DNA from 2 places in the Pseudoalteromonas sp. 2CM36K genome. Region 1 is predicted to be linked to the other one. Evidence: predicted binding sites of a transcription regulator. Region 1 holds the regulator's gene; the other holds the start of a gene.
The links. The regulator NrdR, encoded in region 1, represses ribonucleotide reductase genes. The targets are predictions, from matches to a motif close to AAACACNANATNTNGTGTTT.

Region 1 (10,518 bases):
CCTTGTTTTTTTTGTAATAACGCAATTTTACCTGTCGCTTCAACTATTCCAGTAAACATAGTGCTACTCTTTATATAAAATGATTAATGAGCTTTTTTTAGTGCTGTGATACGTAAATCATCACCAATTAACACACACTCATTAAAAGTTAAATTAATGGTATTTTGCATACTCATTAACTCTGGGAAATTCAGTAAACTTTTAGCATCGCAGCCCATTAATTTAGGGGCAATGTAAAAAACAAACTCATCAATTAAATCAAGTTCTGTCATTTTGCCAGCCAGTGTTGCTCCGGCCTCTAGCCACACATTATTAAACTGCAATTGGGCTAGCGTGTTTAACACGGCCAGTAAATCTACTTTATTATTATTTTCAGGTACTTCAATCTGTTTAACAAAATGAGGCCACTGATGCGATTTATCAACCTTGGTGGTAAATATTATCACCTCACTTTGAATTGAAAATAAGGCAAGATCAGGGGTAAGTCTATTTTGTGAGTCAATAACAACGCGAACCGGTTGGCGCAGTGGTAAATCAGTTGGTAAAGAATACGGTAACTCTTCTGGGCGCACATTTAATTTTGCATCATCCATTAATACCGTATCGGCACCGGTTAAAATTGCACAGCTTTGTGCTCGGTATAGTTGCACATCTTGGCGCGCTGCGGGGCCAGTGATCCATTTACTTTGCCCGTTTTTAAGCGCCGTTTTACCATCTATACTTGCGGCCATTTTGCAAGTCACAAAGGGTAATCCCTGCTCCATGCGCTTAAAAAACCCAAGGTTTAATGCGCGAGCTTGCGCTTCAAGTAACCCGTAAGCGACTTCTATACCAGCATCCGCTAAAATTTTCAGACCTTTGCCTGCAACTTGCGGGTTGCTGTCAACCATAGCAGCAATCACTTTTTTAACACCTGCTGCTTTTAGCCCTTCAGCACATGGCGGTGTTCGACCATAATGACTGCAAGGCTCAAGTGTTACATAAGCGGTTGCGCCTTTTGCATTTTCACCAGCCATAGCCAGTGCGTTTACCTCTGCGTGACCTTGACCCGCTAACTGATGAAACCCTTCACCTATTACTTTATTATTTTTTACGAGTACGCAGCCAACATTAGGATTAGGAGTGGTGGTAAAGCGCCCTTTTTTTGCCAGTTCAATAGCGCGAGCCATGTAGCGTTTATCATCCTCTGAAAACGAACTTTGCATGCTCATTACTATTCTCCTAAGCGGGCTATTTCTTCACCAAATTCGCGTATATCTTCAAACGAGCGATATACAGAGGCAAATCTTACATAGGCCACTTTATCTAACTTTTTAAGCGCTTCCATAATGCACTCACCCACCAAATGGCTAGACACTTCGCGTTCGCCAGTGGCACGTAACTGCGACTTAATAATATTAACCACTTCGTCAACTTGCTCAGTGCTTACGGGGCGTTTTTCGAGGGCGCGAGTTAAGCCATTTAGTAACTTATCTTCATTAAACGGTTCGCGGCTGCCATCTTGCTTGATGACCCGTGGCATCACTAATTCAGCCCCTTCAAAGGTGGTAAATCGTTCGTGGCATTCATTACATTCACGACGTCTACGTACTTGGTGTCCTCCACCTACAAGGCGAGAATCAATAACTTTAGTATCTTTGGCGGTACAAAAAGGGCAATGCATAACTGTGTGTTTCCGTTTTAAAAACAAAAAATGGCCGCTATCATAGCGGCCATTATCATATCAAAAATGTGTGCAGTTGTGATCTAAATTACTATTTTACTCTTGGATTAAGCGTAAACAGGTAATTTTGCACAAATTGCTTTCACTTTTTCTTTTACTTGCGCTTGTACTGACTCATCTTCGATGTTGTCTAGTACATCACAGATCCAGCCCGCTAACTCTTTTGATTCAGCTTCTTTAAAGCCACGACGAGTGATTGCTGGTGAACCAATACGCAGACCAGAGGTAACAAATGGTGAACGTGGATCGTTCGGTACTGAGTTTTTGTTAACCGTGATATTCGCATTACCTAGGGCAGCATCTGCATCTTTACCTGTGATATCTTTGTCGATTAAGTCAAGTAAGAATAAGTGGTTATCAGTTTTACCCGATACTACTTTGTAGCCGCGCTCTTGTAATACCGCAACCATTGCTTGTGCATTTTTAACAACTTGTGCTTGGTATGTTTTAAACTCAGGTTGAAGTGCTTCTTTAAATGCAACCGCTTTAGCAGCAATAACATGACATAAAGGACCACCTTGGCCACCTGGGAAAACAGCGCTGTTTAGCTTTTTGTAAATTTCTTCATCGCCACACGCAGAGATGATTAAACCACCGCGAGGACCCGCTAATGTTTTGTGTGTTGTGGTTGTTACAACGTGAGCAAATGGCACTGGGCTTGGGTAAACACCCGCAGCAATTAAACCTGCAACGTGCGCCATATCAACAAATAAGTAAGCACCTACTTTGTCTGCAATTTCACGGAACTTAGCCCAATCAACAATACCTGAGTATGCAGAAAAACCAGCAATGATCATTTTTGGTTTGTGCTCAAGTGCTAACGCTTCAACTTGTGCGTAATCAATTTCGCCAGTTTCTTCGTTAAGGCCATACTGAATTGCGTTGTATGTTTTACCAGAGAAGTTTACGTGTGAGCCATGTGTTAAGTGACCACCGTGCGCTAGGCTCATGCCTAATACAGTGTCAAGTGGGCTTAAAAGAGCTTGGAAAACAGCAGCATTCGCTTGTGAACCGGCATGAGGTTGCACATTTGCGTAATCTGTACCGAATAATTCATTTGCGCGGTCAATAGCAAGTTGCTCAACTACGTCTACGTGCTCACAGCCACCGTAGTAACGTTTGCCCGGGTAACCTTCAGCGTATTTGTTAGTCAGCTGAGAACCCTGCGCTTCAAGTACGCGTGGGCTACAGTAGTTTTCAGATGCAATTAACTCAATATGTTCTTCCTGACGTGATGTTTCTTTGCTCATCGCGTCAAATAACTCTGGATCAAAGTCCGAAATATTCATGCTACGTTCTAACATTGGGGTCTCCTGGGCAACGTGTATGGGTATTTTTTAGAGGCTTTATTGTACGCTTAAAACGACGTTTTGCCTACGCTCTTAAGTTGAGGATATTTAAACAGGGATTGAAACTATTTCACAGCATTTTGATGATGATATTTTTTTATAAACTAATAACAATTTTAAATGAATTTTATTTACTACATTTATATAGCTTATGCGTTATGTCTAAAGCGATGCACAAACAAACAAAAAAAGCGGCCTAAGCCGCTTTTATTATTTGCCTTTTTTAGGCTAGCTTTTTAAACAATTCTGTACGCAAAATACCATAATCGTTGTGCATATCCGTGGCTAAACACGGTTTTGCTAATGCATCAGCTAACGGCTTTGGCATATCTAATTCAACATTAAGGATATCCTCAACGCTGTCTTTAAATTTGGCCGGATGCGCAGTCGCTAAAAAAATCCCCACAGCATCTGCCGCCTTATTTTCTACAAGACCTTGGTAAGCAATTGCGGTGTGAGGCTCTGCAATATAGCCAAGCTGTTGAATTTTTTTCATCACTGTTTGTGTTTGCTGCTCATCAACACTCACCGAATAAAAGTTATCATAACTAAACCAGTTATTATCTAACATTGATTGCACACGTGGCCAGTTATTAGGTTTACTCACATCCATTGCATTTGAAAGCGATTCAATTGTCGCATTAGGCGTCCAATTTTTATCAAGCATAAAGCGCGGTACTGTGTCGTTTTGGTTTGTAGTCGCGCTTAGTTTACCTACAGGCATACCAATAACCGCACCAATCATAGCCGCACACACATTACCAAAGTTACCACTCGGTACTGAAATATGCGCTGTAGCACGCTTTTCTTTTGGCAGCTGTGCAATGGCTTCAAAGTAATAACACACCTGCGCGACTAAACGGCTAATGTTAATTGAATTTGCTGAATTTAAACCAAGTTTTGCTTTTAACTCTTCATCTAAAAATGATTTTTTAACCAACTCTTGGCAATCATCAAAACTGCCTTCTATCGCGTAACAATGAATATTGTCACCGAGTGTAGTAAATAGCTTTTGCTGAGCGAGTGAAATTTTGCCCTTAGGGTATAAAATAACCACATCAATATTTGGCTTATTATAAAAAGCATGCGCGACAGCGGCACCGGTATCACCCGACGTTGCTGTCAATATTGTCACTTTTTCGCCGTGGTTAAACTGCGCTAAACACTCCGCCATAAAGCGGCCACCAAAATCTTTAAACGCCAATGTCGGTCCATGGAAAAGCTCTAAGCAGTAGGTGTTTTCTGCAACTTCCACCAGCTTAACTGGGAAGTTAAATGCATTTTTTACCATTTGGGCAACCGTATCGCTTGGTAACTCATCACCAATCAGATGAGAGAGGATTTTGCCGCTACGAGTTACAAAGTCCATATCGAGTAACGTATCAATATCGCTAAGCGGCGCTAACGACTCTGGGAAAAACACCCCTTGATTACGCCCCAATCCAGTTTTAACGGCTTCAACAAACGACACCTTTTGTGAATATTCTTTTAAATTATGTAATTGCATGACTACTGCTCCTTTATGCTGTTAATTGACGCGTGCCGTCGTTATCTAATTTACAAATATGGCAAAAACCTTGCTCGTTGATGTAATTTTCCTCTAGCCACTGCGCGCATTGCTCTGCCGCTTCAAGCGTTTTACATACACTAAACAAGGTCGGCCCTGCGCCTGAAATACTCACCACTTCAGCACCGAGTTCTGGCAAACTAAGTTTGGCTTGGTCAAAACCATTTATTAACGGCGCACGATGTGGTTCAGCAATATTGTCTTGCATAATACAAAGCGCCTCATCAAAACGTGAAGTCAGCAATAAACTGCTAAAAGCCGATAATCGCTGCGCAAACTCTACCCCCACATGCATACTTAGCTCTTTTGGTAAAACAGAGCGTGCCTTTGCGGTATTGAGCGAAAAGCCAGGAAATGCGGCAACGTAATACCAGTTTTCATCAACAGGTAACGCTATTGATTTATTTGGAATTAAGTCGCCCGTTAATTGTAAGCCACCAAGATAACAAGGAGTGATATTGTCATAATGACGTCCACCGCTTACCAAGCCTTCAAAATCGGCCATTAGCTCTATTAACTCAACTTGGCTTAAATTAGTTTGAGCAAACTTATCCAGCGCTGCAAATGCCGCAACAACAGAGCAAGCACTTGAGCCTAACCCAGACCCTATAGGCAGGTTTTTCTTCAACTCTAATTTTACGGCTGGCATATTCGGTGCTACATGTGTACGAAAATGCACTAAACATTGATACGCTAAGTTTTCATTCGCATCGCTTGGGAGTTTATGGGCGTATTCGCCACTACAAATAAACTCATCACGAGGCGCTTCACATATAGTAACCACATCCCCCAGCAAGCTGCCATCAATCGGGGCTAACGCCGCACCGAGGGAGTCAAAACCAACCGTAAAATTACCAATGGAGGCTGGCGCATAAACTTCAATCATAACCGCCCCCTAGCGTGATAGTGTTTTAAGAATATCGGCAAATACACCCGCAGCAGTTACTGCAGAGCCTGCGCCATAACCACGGATAACAAACGGACGTGGCTGATAGTATTGGCTTAAAATAGCCAGCGCATTTTCACCATCACGAATTACACTTAATGCGTGTGATGAATCTACCGCTTCAATACCTACTTTACAGTGTCCATTTTTAATTGTGCCTACATAGCGAAGTACTTTACCTTCACTCGCTGCACTTTGAATACGGTCGTTAAAGTCAGCATCCAGACTTGGTAGCTTTGCCATAAACTCATCAACATTGTCACCTTGGGCGAAGCCTTGTGGTAGTACAGACTCCACTTCTATGTCGCTAAGCTCCAATTTCATACCTGCTTCGCGGGCAATGATAAGTAGTTTACGTGCTACGTCTGTTCCCGATAAGTCATCGCGAGGATCGGGTTCAGTAAAGCCACTTTCTTTCGCTTTAATTGTTGCTTCAGAGAGTGATAAACCATCTTCAAGGGCACCAAACATGTACGAAAGTGAGCCAGATAAAATACCACTAAATTCAAGTAATTCATCGCCAGCACCAAAGAGTGATTGCAAGTTATCAATTACAGGCAAACCCGCACCTACGTTAGTTTCGTATAAAAATTTACGGTTATTTTTATGCGTTGCTGCAATTAAGTCTTGGTAATAAGTATATGAACTAGTCGTCGCTTTTTTGTTAGCGGCCACAACGTGGAAACCCGCATTTAAAAAATCGACGTATTGCGAAGCCAAGGCATCTGATGAAGTACAATCAACTAGCACAGGGTTAACCAAGTGATTTTGCTTAACAAACTGTTCTACTAATTTTAAATCAAATGCTTGCTCTGATTGCGTTAGTTTTTGTTGCCAATCATCAAAAGCAATGCCTTCACCATCAAGGTGTAATTGACGAGAATTAGCCACACCGTATAGGTTTAATTTAATATTACGCTTTTCAAGCCATGCTTGTTGACGTTCAAGCTGGTTTATTAGCTCTTGACCGACTAAGCCACATCCCAATAAAAACACATCGATTGAAGGCACATGAGTGAAAAAGTTTTCATGACAGATTTTAACCGCGTCATTACACAACTCACCATCAATAACCGCAGAAATAGCGCTTTCAGTTGAATCTTGCGCTATGGCAACAATGTTTACTTGTGCTTGAGCAAGCGATGCAAAAAACTTAGCAGCTAAGCCTTTATGTGCGCGCATGTTATCGCCCACTAGCGTTACAATTGCTAAATTACGTTGCACATTTACCGGCTCAATTAAGCCTGCTTTTGACTCTAAGTCAAAGGCTACTTGCAACGCATTCAACGCTAGATTTAAATCACTTTCATGAACACAAAAACTGATGCTAAATTCACATGATGATTGAGTGATCAGGACGATTGACACGTTATCATGCGCTAATGCATTAAATACTTTCGATGCCATGCCCACTTTGCCCTTCATACCAGGGCCCGAAACGGTCAACATAGCTAAGTTTTGTAGGCTTGAGAGTGCTTTTACTGGTTCATCAGATACCGTATCGTTACTAATTAGTGAGCCTTGCGCATCTGGGTTATGAGTGTTTTTAATTTCGCATGGCACTCCAGCTTTTGCACACGGTAGGATAGTTTTAGGGTGCAACACTTTAGCGCCAAAATAAGAAAGCTCCATCGCCTCTTTGTAAGATAGGAAATCAACCTTAGTGGCTTTTTTGATATAACGCGGATCGGCGCTGTATACACCATCAACGTCAGTCCATATTTGGCACACTTGCGCCTCTAAACACGCTGCAGCAATGGCCGCTGAATAATCAGAGCCATTTCGACCAAGTGTTGTGAGCTCACCTTTATCATTACTTGCAGTAAAGCCAGGCATAATGTAAACCGTTGCTGGCGACTCTTTTAGTACCGCTTGAAAACGGGCTTTACTGGCGACTAAATCAGCTTCAGCGTCTATGTGTCCACCCGTTGAAACAATACAGTCTGTTGCTTGTAAATAATGCGCGTTATGATCGGCTAGTAGGCTTTGCATTAGCGATACGCTAACACGTTCACCAAAGCTAATAATAAAAGCCCTGATTTTATCTGGGCAACACTTAATTAGTGCAACCCCATCAAGCTTATTTTTCAATTCGTTAAAGTCCGGCCAGTTTTGAACTGTTCCTTGTCTTTCCTCTACAGCCGCTTTTAAAGCATTGCAGCGGGTGACAAGTGCATCCCACAACGGGTTGAAATCCTGCCCCTGCTCTGCAGCACTAGCCAACGCAACAAGCGAATCTGTCATACCGCCAGGCGCTGAAAGCACCAGTAACATTTCATCTTTTAATTGTGCCTTAGCGAGTGCAGCTACTTGCTCTAAGCAGGCAAAGTCAGCGAGCGATGAGCCACCAAATTTTAAAACGCGCATTTTTTATGTTTCCTCATTCCATAAAACGAAAAAAGGCCTGTGTTCTAAGTGAACACAGGCCTTTAAATTTGTTGCACCGACCTATGCCACTATCCAGTAAGAATGGTGGTTGTAATAATAATGGTCGTTACAAGACTAAATGTTTTCATAAGCTTAAGACTGCCTTAACAAAGGCTATTCTGTCAACCCTAAATTAGAAGATAAAACAGTCTTTTTCATCATGAATTTTATTAATAAATGCCAAACTTATGCAAAACGTCGTTAAGTTGTATTTTATTAATCGGTTTATGAATGAAATCAATTGCACCAAGTTGCGCTACCCGCTCTCGCATTTTTTGTTGAATGTCAGCAGAAATTACCAATACATAAGTCTCTATTTTATTTGCTTTAACTTGCTCAAGTACTTCAATACCATCCACTTCAGGCATGGTTAAATCGAGGCATAGAAGATCAAACTGCCCATGATGCAACTGCTCCAAGGCTTCCTTACCATTTTTTGCCTGTTGAATATCGGCATCTATGCACTCATTTAAACAGCGGACCACTTGTTTACGAGCAACGGTTGAGTCATCACAGACTAAAATAGAAAAACGCACCATAATGACTATTTAATTAAACTCATATAAAACACCTAAACCCACGCTAAAATCAATTTGCTTGCTCAGTCAGCAAAAAGTAAAGAGTATAACCAACATAACTAGCGAGCAGGTTATTTACTGTATCTTTTACTAACGTTATCAATAAAATGCATGAATGCACAATACAAATTAGCAAAATAACTCTACCTAATTTACAAACAAGCTGGCTAACACACTACGCTTTATTGTTAAGTTCATGAGGGAATCCTTTTTTAAGAGCCTAAAATAACAATATAATAAAATATATGTTTATTTTTAATGATTTATTAACTAATGTTTATAAGCGTACATTAACAGCTGAATAACTAAAGGAAATACAAGTCCCTCATGCCGCAAAAAAGTCTCTCAACAAAGTTACTCACACGAGTTTTATCAGTTTATTTTATACTGACTTTTGTGGTGACCTGCGGGCAAATTTTCGCAGAGTACGTCAATACTAAAGATTACATACGCGATGAACTTGGCACATTACAAAAGACCTTTGGTAGAAGTTTAACCAGAGCAATTTGGGAGCTAAATATAAAGCAAACCATCACAACCGCCGAAGGATTACTCGATATACCTATGGTTGAGGGGGTTATTATTCGTGACGATAATGGCGCTATTATTTCTCAATTAGGCCGCGCGCTAAATATTCACAATCTTTACAGTCAGCAACTTGTGCAAGAAGATGTCATGGTAGAGGACACCAAAGCCGGTTTATTTGGCTATACATTCCCACTTATTTTTGAGTTTTCAGGACGAGCAACGCAAGTAGGCGATGTTACTTTATTTTCTAGTCGCGATGTAATTTTTAGTCGCATTATGCTCTCTATCTACTTTTTGATTGGTAATGCCATGATTAAAACAACCTTTTTAATCATCTTATTTTTAATTGCATTTAGAAAGTTACTCACCGAGCCCCTTACTCAATTAACCGAGCAAATTGAATACCTTGAGTTAGAAGAGCTTGATGGTCAACAGGTTAAAATAGTCACCGATGAAAATAACGAGCTTAAAGTAATGGAACGCTCTTTTAACAATCTGATTTCGAAGGTTGTTGAGTATAAAAAAGAGTTAAAACAAACTCAGCATGACCTAATTGAAAGCAATCAAAAACTGGATCAACAAAACTTACAACTTGAACAGGATGTTGCGCGTAAAACATCAAATTTAAGCCAAGCAATGATCGATCTGCAACAACAAAAATATGAACTAGAGCGACAAAAAGCAGTTTTAACAGAAGAAGTCGATTTACGAAAGCAAACCGAACAAGAACTGTTAAGCAAACAAACTCAGCTACAAAGCTCGCTCGATGAATTAAGCTTTGCGCAAGAGCAACTGGTTGGCTCAGAAAAAATGGCGGTATTAGGCGGCTTAGTGGCGGGGATCACTCATGAAATTAATACCCCCATTGGTATCGGCGTTACTGCCACCTCTTTTCTACAAGAGCGATTAACCGAAATAGAAACTGCGTATAAAAATAAATCATTATCGTCTGCGGCGTTAGAAGGCTTTATTAATGATGCAGCACAAAGCGCTCAACTGCTCTCTCACAACTTAGAACGAGCCTCAGATTTAATAACCAGCTTTAAACAAATTGCGGTAGATCAGGCCAGTGAAGCCCTAAGAACAATTAACTTTAAAGACTACATCAACGAAGTTATACGCTCTTTGCACCCACAAATTAAAAAAACATCTCACAGCATTCGCCTACATTGCCCAGATGATTTAATTATTAATTTACCTGCTGGGGTGATCAGCCAAATATTTACTAACTTAATTATGAATTCATTAGTGCATGGCTTTGAAAATATAAATAGTGGTCAAATTACCATAGATGTAAATACCGATGAAAACGACTTAGTTATTAATTATCAAGATAATGGTATCGGTTTAAAACCGGCTCAACTTAAGCGTTTATTTGACCCATTCTTCACCACAAAGCG
Region 2 (10,518 bases), on a different contig from region 1:
GTGTATTCCAAGAAATGTCTGAAAGGTGTACAAGACCATCAATACCACCGTCAAGACCGATAAAGATACCGAAGTCAGTGATTGATTTGATCTTACCAGTAACTTGGTCGCCTTTGTTTTGTAGACGAGCAAATTCCTGCCAAGGATTAGCAATACATTGCTTAAGACCAAGAGAAATACGACGACGCTCTTCATCGATTTCAAGAACCATAACTTCAACAGTGTCACCTAGAGAAACAACTTTTGAAGGGTGGATGTTCTTGTTAGTCCAATCCATTTCAGAAACGTGTACTAGACCTTCAACGCCTTCTTCGATTTCTACGAAGCAACCGTAATCAGTAAGGTTAGTTACACGACCAGAAAGCTTAGAACCTTCTGGGTAACGACCAGCGATAGCTGCCCATGGATCTTCGCCAAGCTGTTTAAGGCCTAGAGATACACGAGTTTTATCTTTGTCGAATTTAAGAACTTTAACTGCGATTTCGTCGCCAACATTAACGATTTCTGAAGGGTGCTTAACACGCTTCCACGCCATGTCAGTGATGTGTAGTAGACCATCAACACCACCAAGGTCAACGAATGCACCGTAGTCAGTAAGGTTCTTAACGATACCTTTAACTTCTTGACCTTCAACAAGGTTAGCAAGAAGCTCTTCACGCTCTTGTGAGTTTTCAGATTCGATAACTGCACGACGTGAAACAACAACGTTGTTACGTTTTTGATCAAGCTTGATTACTTTAAATTCAAGCTCTTTGCCTTCAAGGTGAGTTGTGTCACGTACTGGACGAACATCAACAAGTGAACCAGGTAGGAAAGCACGGATTGAATCAACTTCAACTGTGAAACCGCCTTTAACTTTACCGTTGATAACACCAGTAACAGTTTCTTGCTCTTCACATGCTTTCTCAAGACGGATCCACGCTTCGTGACGCTTCGCTTTCTCGCGAGAAAGGATAGTTTCACCGAAACCGTCTTCGATTGCATCTAGTGCAACATCTACTTCGTCGCCTACAGCAACTTCTAGTTCACCAGCAGCATTTTTGAACTGCTCTGCAGGGATAGCACTTTCTGATTTAAGACCAGCATCTACAAGTACAATGTTATTCTCGATAGAAATAACTGTACCTTTAACGATAGAGCCTTGCTCTGCTTCAAAACCCTTTAAGCTTTCTTCAAATAACTGCGCAAAATTTTCTGACATACGAATATACGTCTCATATATTAATACCAATAAGCAACCATGCTGCATGGGGTTGTTAAAATAGCACTGGCATCCTGCTGGTGCATAAAATGTATTTAGCTTCGTTTAGGAAGCTTACCTTCTGAGATGCTCGCATCTAATAAAGTTATAACTTTATCAAACACTTGCTGAGCGTTAAGCTCGCTAGTATCAAGCTCAATCGCATCCTCTGCAGGTACAAGCGGCGCAACGGCACGATTCATATCGCGATCATCACGTGCTTGAATGTCCTGTAATAGACCACTTAGTGTAACATCAAGCCCGCGCTCATTCAACTCAACAAAACGTCTGCGAGCACGTTCTTCTGCACTTGCGGTTAGAAATATCTTTAATGGCGCATCTGGAAATACCACAGTGCCCATATCGCGGCCATCGGCAATTAAACCGTTTTCTGTTCTAAACGCACGCTGGCGGCGAAGCAACGCTTCTCGAACACGCGGTAATGCGGCTACTTTAGACGCTGCAGCACCTACTTCTTCATTTCGAATAGTGGTTGTGACATCTTCGCCTTCTAAAATAATCTTTCCTGCATTAGTGTCATTGTCTATCAAAAACTGCACATCAAGATTTGCAGCTAGTGGGACAAGTGCTTCCTCGTTATCTAAAGCAATTTGGTGATGAAGTGCTGCAAGTGATAGTACGCGATAAATTGCTCCGCTATCTAACACATCCCAGCCTAATTTTTCAGCCAATAGGCGACAAACAGTTCCTTTACCAGAACCACTTGGGCCATCTACGGTGATTACGGGCATTAATAACGCCGGCATTTAAAACCTCCTTCAATGCACACCAAAATAAACCGCCACATTATACGCCAATTAATAAAGATTATCCGCTTTTAGTATGTAACTTTTTATAAATACTTATAAATAGCTTATTTACTGACAGATGCTAACACTTTGAAAAATTTTGGGAATGTCTTATAAGTACAAGCCGGATCGTTAATCGTTATAGGCTTGCCCCCTACCGCTACCATTGCAAAGCACATGGCTATACGGTGATCGTCGTAGGTATCTACAGCCACATTATTAAAATGTTTTGGCGGTGTGATCTCAATAAAGTCGTGCCCTTCAACCACGTTAGCCCCTACTTTTTTAAGCTCGGTGGCCATCGCATGTAAACGGTCAGTTTCTTTTACCCGCCAGTTATAAATATTACGAATAGCGGTTGGCCCTTTTGCAAACAAGGCAACAGTCGCCAGGGTCATTGCAGCATCAGGTATAGCATTAGCATCAATATCAATACCGTTAAGCTCACCTTTACGAACAACTAAACGCTCGTCATACCAATCAATTTTGGCACCGACCTGCTCCATCACTTTAGCAAAGCCAATATCACCTTGAACTGATTTAGCGCCGACGCCTTTAATTTCTATTTCGCCACCGGCAATTGCTGCAGCAGCAATAAAATAAGAAGCCGATGAAGCATCACCTTCAACCATTATGCGCTCAACAGCTTGGTATTGCTGAGCACCTTTAACGAAGAACGTGGTGTAATTATCATGCTCAACAGCCACACCAAAGCGCGCCATCACATCCAGAGTAATATCAATATAAGGCTTAGAGACTAAGGTGCCTTTAATTTTAATGTGTGTATCGCCTTTAAATAACGGCGCAGCCATGAGCAGCGCCGTTAAAAATTGACTTGAAATACTGCCGTCAATTTCGACTTCACCGCCGGCTATTTGCCCACCGATAATTTTAAGTGGTGGGTAATCTTTATTTTTTAAATAACTAACATCCCCCCCGAGCGCTTGTAAAGCATCAACTAAATGCCCTATAGGGCGCTCTTCCATGCGCGGCTCGCCAATTAATTCATATTCACCAGATACTGCAGCAAGTACCGCAGTTAGAGGACGATACGCAGTGCCTGCATTTCCTAAAAATAATGGCTCATTGGGCGTTTTAAATACACCGCCGACCCCTTCCACAGTTGCCACAGTACGATCATCATTAAGGGTTACATTAACACCTAATAATTTTAATGCACCTAGCATATGGCGAATATCATCGCTATCAAGCAGGTTTTCTACAACGGTAGTCCCTTGAGCCAGCGCAGCTAATAATAAAATACGGTTTGATAGGCTTTTAGACCCAGGTAGAATAACACTGCCATTAACACGAGAAATTGGCTCTAAGCGTAGTTGTTCCATTAGCTGTGCTCCTTAGCAAATGCCGCCATAAAATCTACCAATGCTTGTACACCTTCAAGTGGCATAGCATTATAAATGCTAGCACGCATACCACCCACTATTCTATGCCCCTCTAGGGCAAGTAAACCGGCTTCTTTAGATTGCGTTACAAACTTTTCGTTTAAGCTTTCATCATTTAACCAAAATGGTACATTCATACGAGAGCGACAATGCGGCGCAACTTTATTGGTATAAAAAGGCGATTCATCAATAAAGTCATAAAGCAGCTTAGCTTTAGCAATATTTTGTGCTTCCATTGCTTTGACGCCACCATTTTGCTCTAGCCATTCAAATACTTCGGCTGCTAGGTACCACGCAAAAGTAGGCGGTGTATTAAACATGCTGCCTTGTTTTGCCTCAAGGGCGTAATCTAAAATACCCGGCTTAGCGAGCCCTTCACGCTCAAGTAGCGTTTTGCGAACAATCACAATAGCAATGCCCGACGGACCGATATTTTTTTGTGCACCCGCGTAGATTAAATCAAATTTATTAACGTCGATTTCGCGCGATAAAATAGTCGATGACATATCGGCCACAATCGGCGCCGTTGGATGACTGGGTACATCAAATATTTCAAGGCCGTCTACGGTTTCATTCGGGCAATAGTGAATGTAAGACGCATCTGCAGGTAAAACCCAATCGGCTACCTGCTTAATAGAAAACAGGCCGTTATCATCATTGCGCACATCAACAGCGTGTGTATTTGTAAACTTATCGGCTTCGCTGGTTGCACTTTTTGACCACACGCCGTTCTCACAATACACCGCTTTTTTTCCATCAACATGGAGGTTTAAAGGCACGGCACTAAATTGTCCTCGACCGCCGCCGTGCATAAACAGCACTTCAAACTCATCACTAATATTCATTAAACGACGCAGACTAGCTTCACACTTAGCCGTTAATGCTAAAAATTCTTTACTGCGATGGCTCATTTCCATTACTGAAACGCCAAGCCCTTGCCAGTCTAAAAACTCTTTTTGTGCTTTTTGCATTACAGCCGGTGGTAACATTGCAGGGCCTGCACAAAAATTATATATACTCATTACCTTTTCCTCATTCCAGTAATTTACTGTTTAACTTGAATTAAACTAATTCAAGTGTCTTTAGTTTTTTTCAACCATATAAAAAAAGCGGCCAAGGCCGCTTTTTTCAATCTAATTATTCTGAAGGAGGATTGTCATCCGCCACTTCATCAATAACTGTATCTACTGTTTCAACGTCTTCGATATCAACTAAGTCACTTTCAGTCACTTCAATCTCTTCGATACGTTGTAAACCAACTACTTGCTCTTCGTCAATAGTTCTGATCAAAATAACACCTTGGGTGTTACGTCCAACCGTAGAAACTTCATTAACGCGAGTACGTACTAAGGTACCACGATTCGAAATAATCATTATTTCGTCGTTGTCATCAACCTGTACAGCACCAACAACAGCACCGTTACGCTCACTCACTTTGATTGATACAACACCTTGTGTTGCACGACTCTTCGATGGGTAATCTTCAAGTTGAGTACGCTTGCCGTAACCATTTTCTGTCACTGTTAATATTGCGCCATCATTCTTTGGTACAATAAGTGATACAACACGCTGATCGTCTGGCATCTTAATACCACGAACACCCGTTGCAGTTCGGCCCATAGGACGTACACCTTTGAAACGGATTTCAGGTTTGCCTTCTTCGTCTAGTACTGGGTTACCATTTTCATCAACGACAGCCGTTTCTTCAGCCTCTTTAAAGCGAACAACTTTACCCGCATCAGTGAACAACATAATTTCGTTGCTGCCATCGGTAATATCAACACCGATTAAGCTATCACCTTCGTTTAAGTTAACCGCAATGATTCCGCTTGCACGTTGACGACTGTATGCCGTTAATGGCGTCTTCTTAACCGTACCGAACGCCGTCGCCATAAAGATGTATTTATCATCTTCATAATCGCGTACTGGCAGGATTGCAGTAATACGTTCATCTGCTTCAAGTGGTAATAAGTTAACAATTGGCTTACCGCGCGCTGCACGACTGGCAAGTGGCAACTGGTATACTTTAAGCCAATATAAACGACCCGCTGTAGAGAAACAAAGAATAGTATCGTGAGTGTTGGCAACCAATAAACGTTCAATGAAATCTTCATCTTTCATCTTAGTTGCTGACTTGCCTTTACCACCACGACGCTGGGCTTCGTAATCACTTAACGCTTGGTACTTAACGTACCCTTCGTGTGACAAGGTCACAACCACGTTTTCTTCGTTGATTAAATCTTCAAGGCTTATATCGTGTGCAGCGGCATTAATTTCAGTGCGGCGCTCATCACCATATTGCTCTTTAATTTCAACGAGCTCATCACGAATAACTTCCATTAAACGTTCCGGACTTGCCAAAATTAATAATAGTTCGGCAATTAGGTCGAGTAACGATTGGTACTCAGTTAGAATTTTTTCGTGCTCAAGACCAGTAAGTTTGTGTAAACGTAAGTCTAATATTGCTTGGGCTTGCTGCTCAGAAATATAATACTGACCATCACGAATACCCAGTTCGCTTGCTAACCAATCTGGGCGTGCTACGTTGTCTTCGCCTGCTTTATCAAGCATGGCTTTAACATTACCTAATTCCCAAGGACGCGCTGTTAGTGCAACTTTTGCTTCAGCGGGCGTAGGCGACTTACGAATAAGTTCGATAATTGGGTCAATGTTTGCCAGTGCAATCGCTAAACCTTCTAGCGTATGTGCACGGTCGCGAGCTTTGCGTAAATCAAATACCGTACGACGGGTAACAACTTCACGGCGGTGAATAATAAACTCTTCAAGCATTTCTTTTAAGTTGAAACACTTGGGCTGGTTATTAATTAACGCAACCATATTCATACCAAACACAGTTTGTAACTGAGTTTGTGAATAAAGGTTGTTTAGAATAACTTCACCTACGTCACCACGTTTGATCTCAATAACGATACGCATACCGTCTTTATCTGATTCATCACGTAATGCGCTGATCCCTTCAATTTTTTTATCTTTAACTAGCTCGGCGATTTTTTCAATCAAACGTGCTTTGTTAACTTGGTAAGGGATTTCATGAACAATAATTGTTTCACGGCCGGTTTTCTCATCGGTTTCAATCTCAGCTCGCGCACGCATGTACACTTTACCGCGACCGGTTTGATAAGCTTGTTCAATGCCTTTTTTACCGTTGATAATTGCCGCAGTTGGGAAATCTGGACCTGGAATATAATCCATTAACTCGGTAATGGTTAACTCAGGGTTTTGAATAAGCGCTAAACAGCCATTCACTACTTCTGTTAAGTTATGTGGCGGAATATTTGTCGCCATACCAACAGCAATACCTGACGAACCATTAACTAACAGGTTAGGTATTTTAGTCGGTAATACATCAGGAATTTGCTCTGTGCCATCGTAGTTAGGCACAAAATCAACCGTTTCTTTTTCAAGATCGGCTAATAATTCGTGCGACATTTTTGCCATACGTACTTCTGTATAACGCATTGCCGCTGCTGAATCACCATCAACCGAACCAAAGTTACCCTGACCATCAACTAACATATAACGAAGAGAGAATGGCTGAGCCATACGTACGATGGTGTCATAAACTGCACTGTCGCCGTGTGGGTGGTATTTACCGATTACGTCACCGACCACACGGGCCGATTTTTTGTAAGGCTTGTTCCAGTCATTACTAAGCTCGTTCATTGCAAACAAGACGCGGCGGTGAACAGGTTTTAAACCGTCACGTACGTCTGGTAATGCACGTCCTACAATTACACTCATGGCGTAATCTAAGTAGGAGTTTTTTAACTCGTCTTCAATATTGACTGGCAGAATTTCATTGGCGAGATCAGTCATTTGATATCACATTCCTTCAGTATCAGCTCTTAACAACCCAGTATTAGGTATTAAGAGTGTTTGTTATTATTTCTAAGCAGCCATGCTATCACAATTAATTTTAATTTACAGGCGCAAAACTTTGCGATTTATCAATTTAGGCCTATATAATGGCCTCAGATTGACGAGGAAGTATTTTATGACCGAACATCAAAATGTAGATAACGCAGAAATAGCAAAGTTTGAAGCCATCGCAGAGCGTTGGTGGGATTTAGAAGGCGAATTTAAACCCTTACACGAAATTAATCCATTACGATTAGATTTTATCGCTGACAAAACTAAAGGGTTATTTGATAAAGAAACCCTCGATGTAGGATGTGGTGGCGGTATTTTAAGTCACAGCATGGCACGAATGGGCGCAAACGTAACAGGTATCGATATGGGGCAAGAGCCTTTAACTGTCGCCAAGTTACACAGCTTAGAAACAAGTGTCCCCGTTGAATATATAAAAGTACCTGCAGAACAATTTGCTGATGAGCACCCTGAGCGCTTTGATGTGATCACTTGCATGGAAATGTTAGAGCACGTCCCCGACCCCGCTTCTATTATTCATGCGGTCGCTAAATTAGCAAAACCTGGGGCCGATGTTTTTTTCTCTACTCTTAATAAAACCCCAAAAGCTTACTTATACGCTATTGTCGGTGCTGAAAAACTGTTAAAAATGGTCCCTGAAGGTACCCATGATCATAAAAAGTTTATTAAACCTGCACAATTAATTGCATGGGCAGAGCTAGCTGGCTTAAAAGTACGTGCCAGTGCTGGTTTAAGTTATAACCCGCTTTCTAAGCAATACACAATGAATGATGATGTAAGCGTAAATTATATGCTGCATTTTGAGAAGTTAGTGTAATGGCAAGCTCGCAAACACCTGCTAGCCCAATTGAATATCAAGCACTGCTGTTTGACTTAGATGGCACTTTACTTGATACCGCTGATGATTTAGGCGCTGCACTTAATAGTGTGCTGCATAATCATCAACAACACCAAGTAGGCAGTGATATATATCGCCCCGCAGCTTCAAATGGCGCAGCAGCCTTACTTGCTGCTGGTTTTAAAGAAGGCTGGGCGCAACAACCGCAAGAGCAACTTTTAGCAGAGCTAGTTGCACACTACGCTGCCAATATTGCCACCCATACCCAATGTTTTGTTGGTATAGAGCAACTACTCATTGCACTTGGTAATAAAGGAATACCTTGGGGCATTATGACAAATAAGCCTGGTTTTTTAACCGATCCTTTAGTCAGGGCCATTCCTGCGTTAAAGAGTGCGCAAATTGTGATAAGCGGTGATACCTTAGCAGAATCTAAGCCTTCACCCCTTCCTTTATTACATTGTGCTGAGCAAATGAGTGTTGATCCTTCGCGTTGCCTGTATATAGGTGATGCACAGCGGGACATACAAGCAGGAAAAGCTGCGAATATGCACACCGCTACCGCACTGTGGGGATATGTACCGAGTGTAGACGAAGCACTGGCTTGGAATGCAGATTTTAATTGGCATAGCCCTATAGATGCTTTTAACCACATATAGTGCCATGTTAATTAATAAACACTACATATTGTGATTGTGTTAGTTTTTACGCAAAGCTTGATGATAAAAAAAGCAGACAAAAATTTTTTTTAAAAAGCGTAAATTTAATCTTTCCTTAGTTGATTTTTACAAATTTCAACTTAACCGAATGATCAAAGGTTAATGCCTACTAACACAATTACGTTATCCCAACGTTATCCACAATGAGAGCGGTTTCTGTCCCTTGCAAAAGATCACAGACCACACTATCTTGTGATCTCTAATTTGAACAACACCAGATATTGTGGCTAAATGTTATTCAATTAAATTTACCTAAGCGGTATAAATAACAATAAAAGAATAGGCACTAGGCATTTTAAGTGCACTCATTGGTCAAAAATATTTAATTCCCAAGGAATACAGGCAAAACTATGAACCAACAGTTATCTGTAAGCAAACGTGACGGCCGTAAAGAGCCGCTTGATCTAGACAAGATCCATCGCGTTATTGAATGGGCCGCCGAAGGTTTAAATAACGTTTCGGTTTCACAAGTTGAACTTAAATCGCATATTCAATTTTATGACGGTATTCGTACTAAAGACATCCACGAAACGATTATCAAAGCCGCTGCGGATCAGATTTCTAAAGAATCGCCTGATTATCAGTACCTTGCTGCTCGTTTAGCTGTATTCCATTTACGTAAAAAAGCCTATGGCCAGTTTGAGCCACCGCGTCTTTTTGACCATGTTACTAACATGGTTGAACAAAAACGCTACGATGCACATTTACTCGTTGATTACACAGAACAAGAATTAGATGAGCTAGATGCGTACTTAGATCATTCTCGCGATCTTAACTTTAGCTATGCAGCAGTAAAACAGCTTGAAGGTAAATACCTAGTTCAAAACCGTGTAACCGGTGAAATTTACGAAAGCGCGCAGTTTTTATATATCTTAGTGGCTGCAAGCTTATTCTCTGATTACCCTCGTGAGACACGTATTGATTACATCAAACGTTTTTATGATGCGGTTTCATTATTTAAAATTTCTTTACCTACGCCAATTATGTCGGGCGTACGTACGCCAACACGCCAGTTTAGCTCATGTGTACTTATTGAATGTGGCGATAGCTTAGACTCAATTAACGCTACATCATCAGCAATTGTTAAATACGTCTCTCAACGTGCTGGTATTGGTATTAATGCAGGTCGTATTCGTGCACTAGGTAGCCCTATTCGTAACGGTGAAGCGTATCACACTGGCTGTATTCCGTTTTATAAGCACTTTCAAACAGCGGTTAAAAGCTGTTCGCAAGGCGGTGTACGTGGTGGCGCAGCAACCCTTTTCTACCCGCTTTGGCATTTAGAAGTTGAAAACTTATTAGTGCTTAAAAACAACCGTGGTGTTGATGATAACCGCGTACGTCACTTAGATTACGGCGTACAGTTTAATAAACTCATGTACTCACGTTTAATTAAAGACGATTACATTACGTTATTCAGCCCCTCTGACGTGCCTGGCCTTTACGATGCATTTTTTGAAGACCAAGACGAGTTTGACGCGCTATATGTAAAATATGAGCAAGACGAGTCAATTCGTAAAAAACGAATTAAAGCGATTGAGCTGTTCTCTATGTTTGCTCAAGAACGTGCTAGCACGGGTCGTATTTACTTACAAAACGT

Region 2: nrdA (class 1a ribonucleoside-diphosphate reductase subunit alpha) is a predicted target of NrdR. The motif match lies at 9,128-9,147, and genes of this name have one in related genera.

What each region holds. Positions count from the first base shown of each region.
Region 1 is NZ_JALNTK010000010.1:95,993-106,510, reverse strand. Features, by position in the region: gene MTN97_RS08165 (riboflavin synthase) at 1-59, opposite strand, end outside; gene ribD (bifunctional diaminohydroxyphosphoribosylaminopyrimidine deaminase/5-amino-6-(5-phosphoribosylamino)uracil reductase RibD) at 84-1,211, opposite strand; gene nrdR (transcriptional regulator NrdR) at 1,214-1,663, opposite strand; gene glyA (serine hydroxymethyltransferase) at 1,771-3,027, opposite strand; gene thrC (threonine synthase) at 3,296-4,579, opposite strand; gene thrB (homoserine kinase) at 4,593-5,525, opposite strand; gene thrA (bifunctional aspartate kinase/homoserine dehydrogenase I) at 5,535-7,952, opposite strand; gene MTN97_RS08130 (response regulator) at 8,183-8,551, opposite strand; gene MTN97_RS08125 (ATP-binding protein) at 8,918-10,518, shown strand, end outside.
Region 2 is NZ_JALNTK010000011.1:96,464-106,981, reverse strand. Features, by position in the region: gene rpsA (30S ribosomal protein S1) at 1-1,201, opposite strand, end outside; gene cmk ((d)CMP kinase) at 1,297-2,007, opposite strand; gene aroA (3-phosphoshikimate 1-carboxyvinyltransferase) at 2,115-3,392, opposite strand; gene serC (3-phosphoserine/phosphohydroxythreonine transaminase) at 3,392-4,474, opposite strand; gene gyrA (DNA topoisomerase (ATP-hydrolyzing) subunit A) at 4,590-7,289, opposite strand; gene ubiG (bifunctional 2-polyprenyl-6-hydroxyphenol methylase/3-demethylubiquinol 3-O-methyltransferase UbiG) at 7,468-8,178, shown strand; gene MTN97_RS08665 (HAD family hydrolase) at 8,178-8,858, shown strand; gene nrdA (class 1a ribonucleoside-diphosphate reductase subunit alpha) at 9,269-10,518, shown strand, end outside.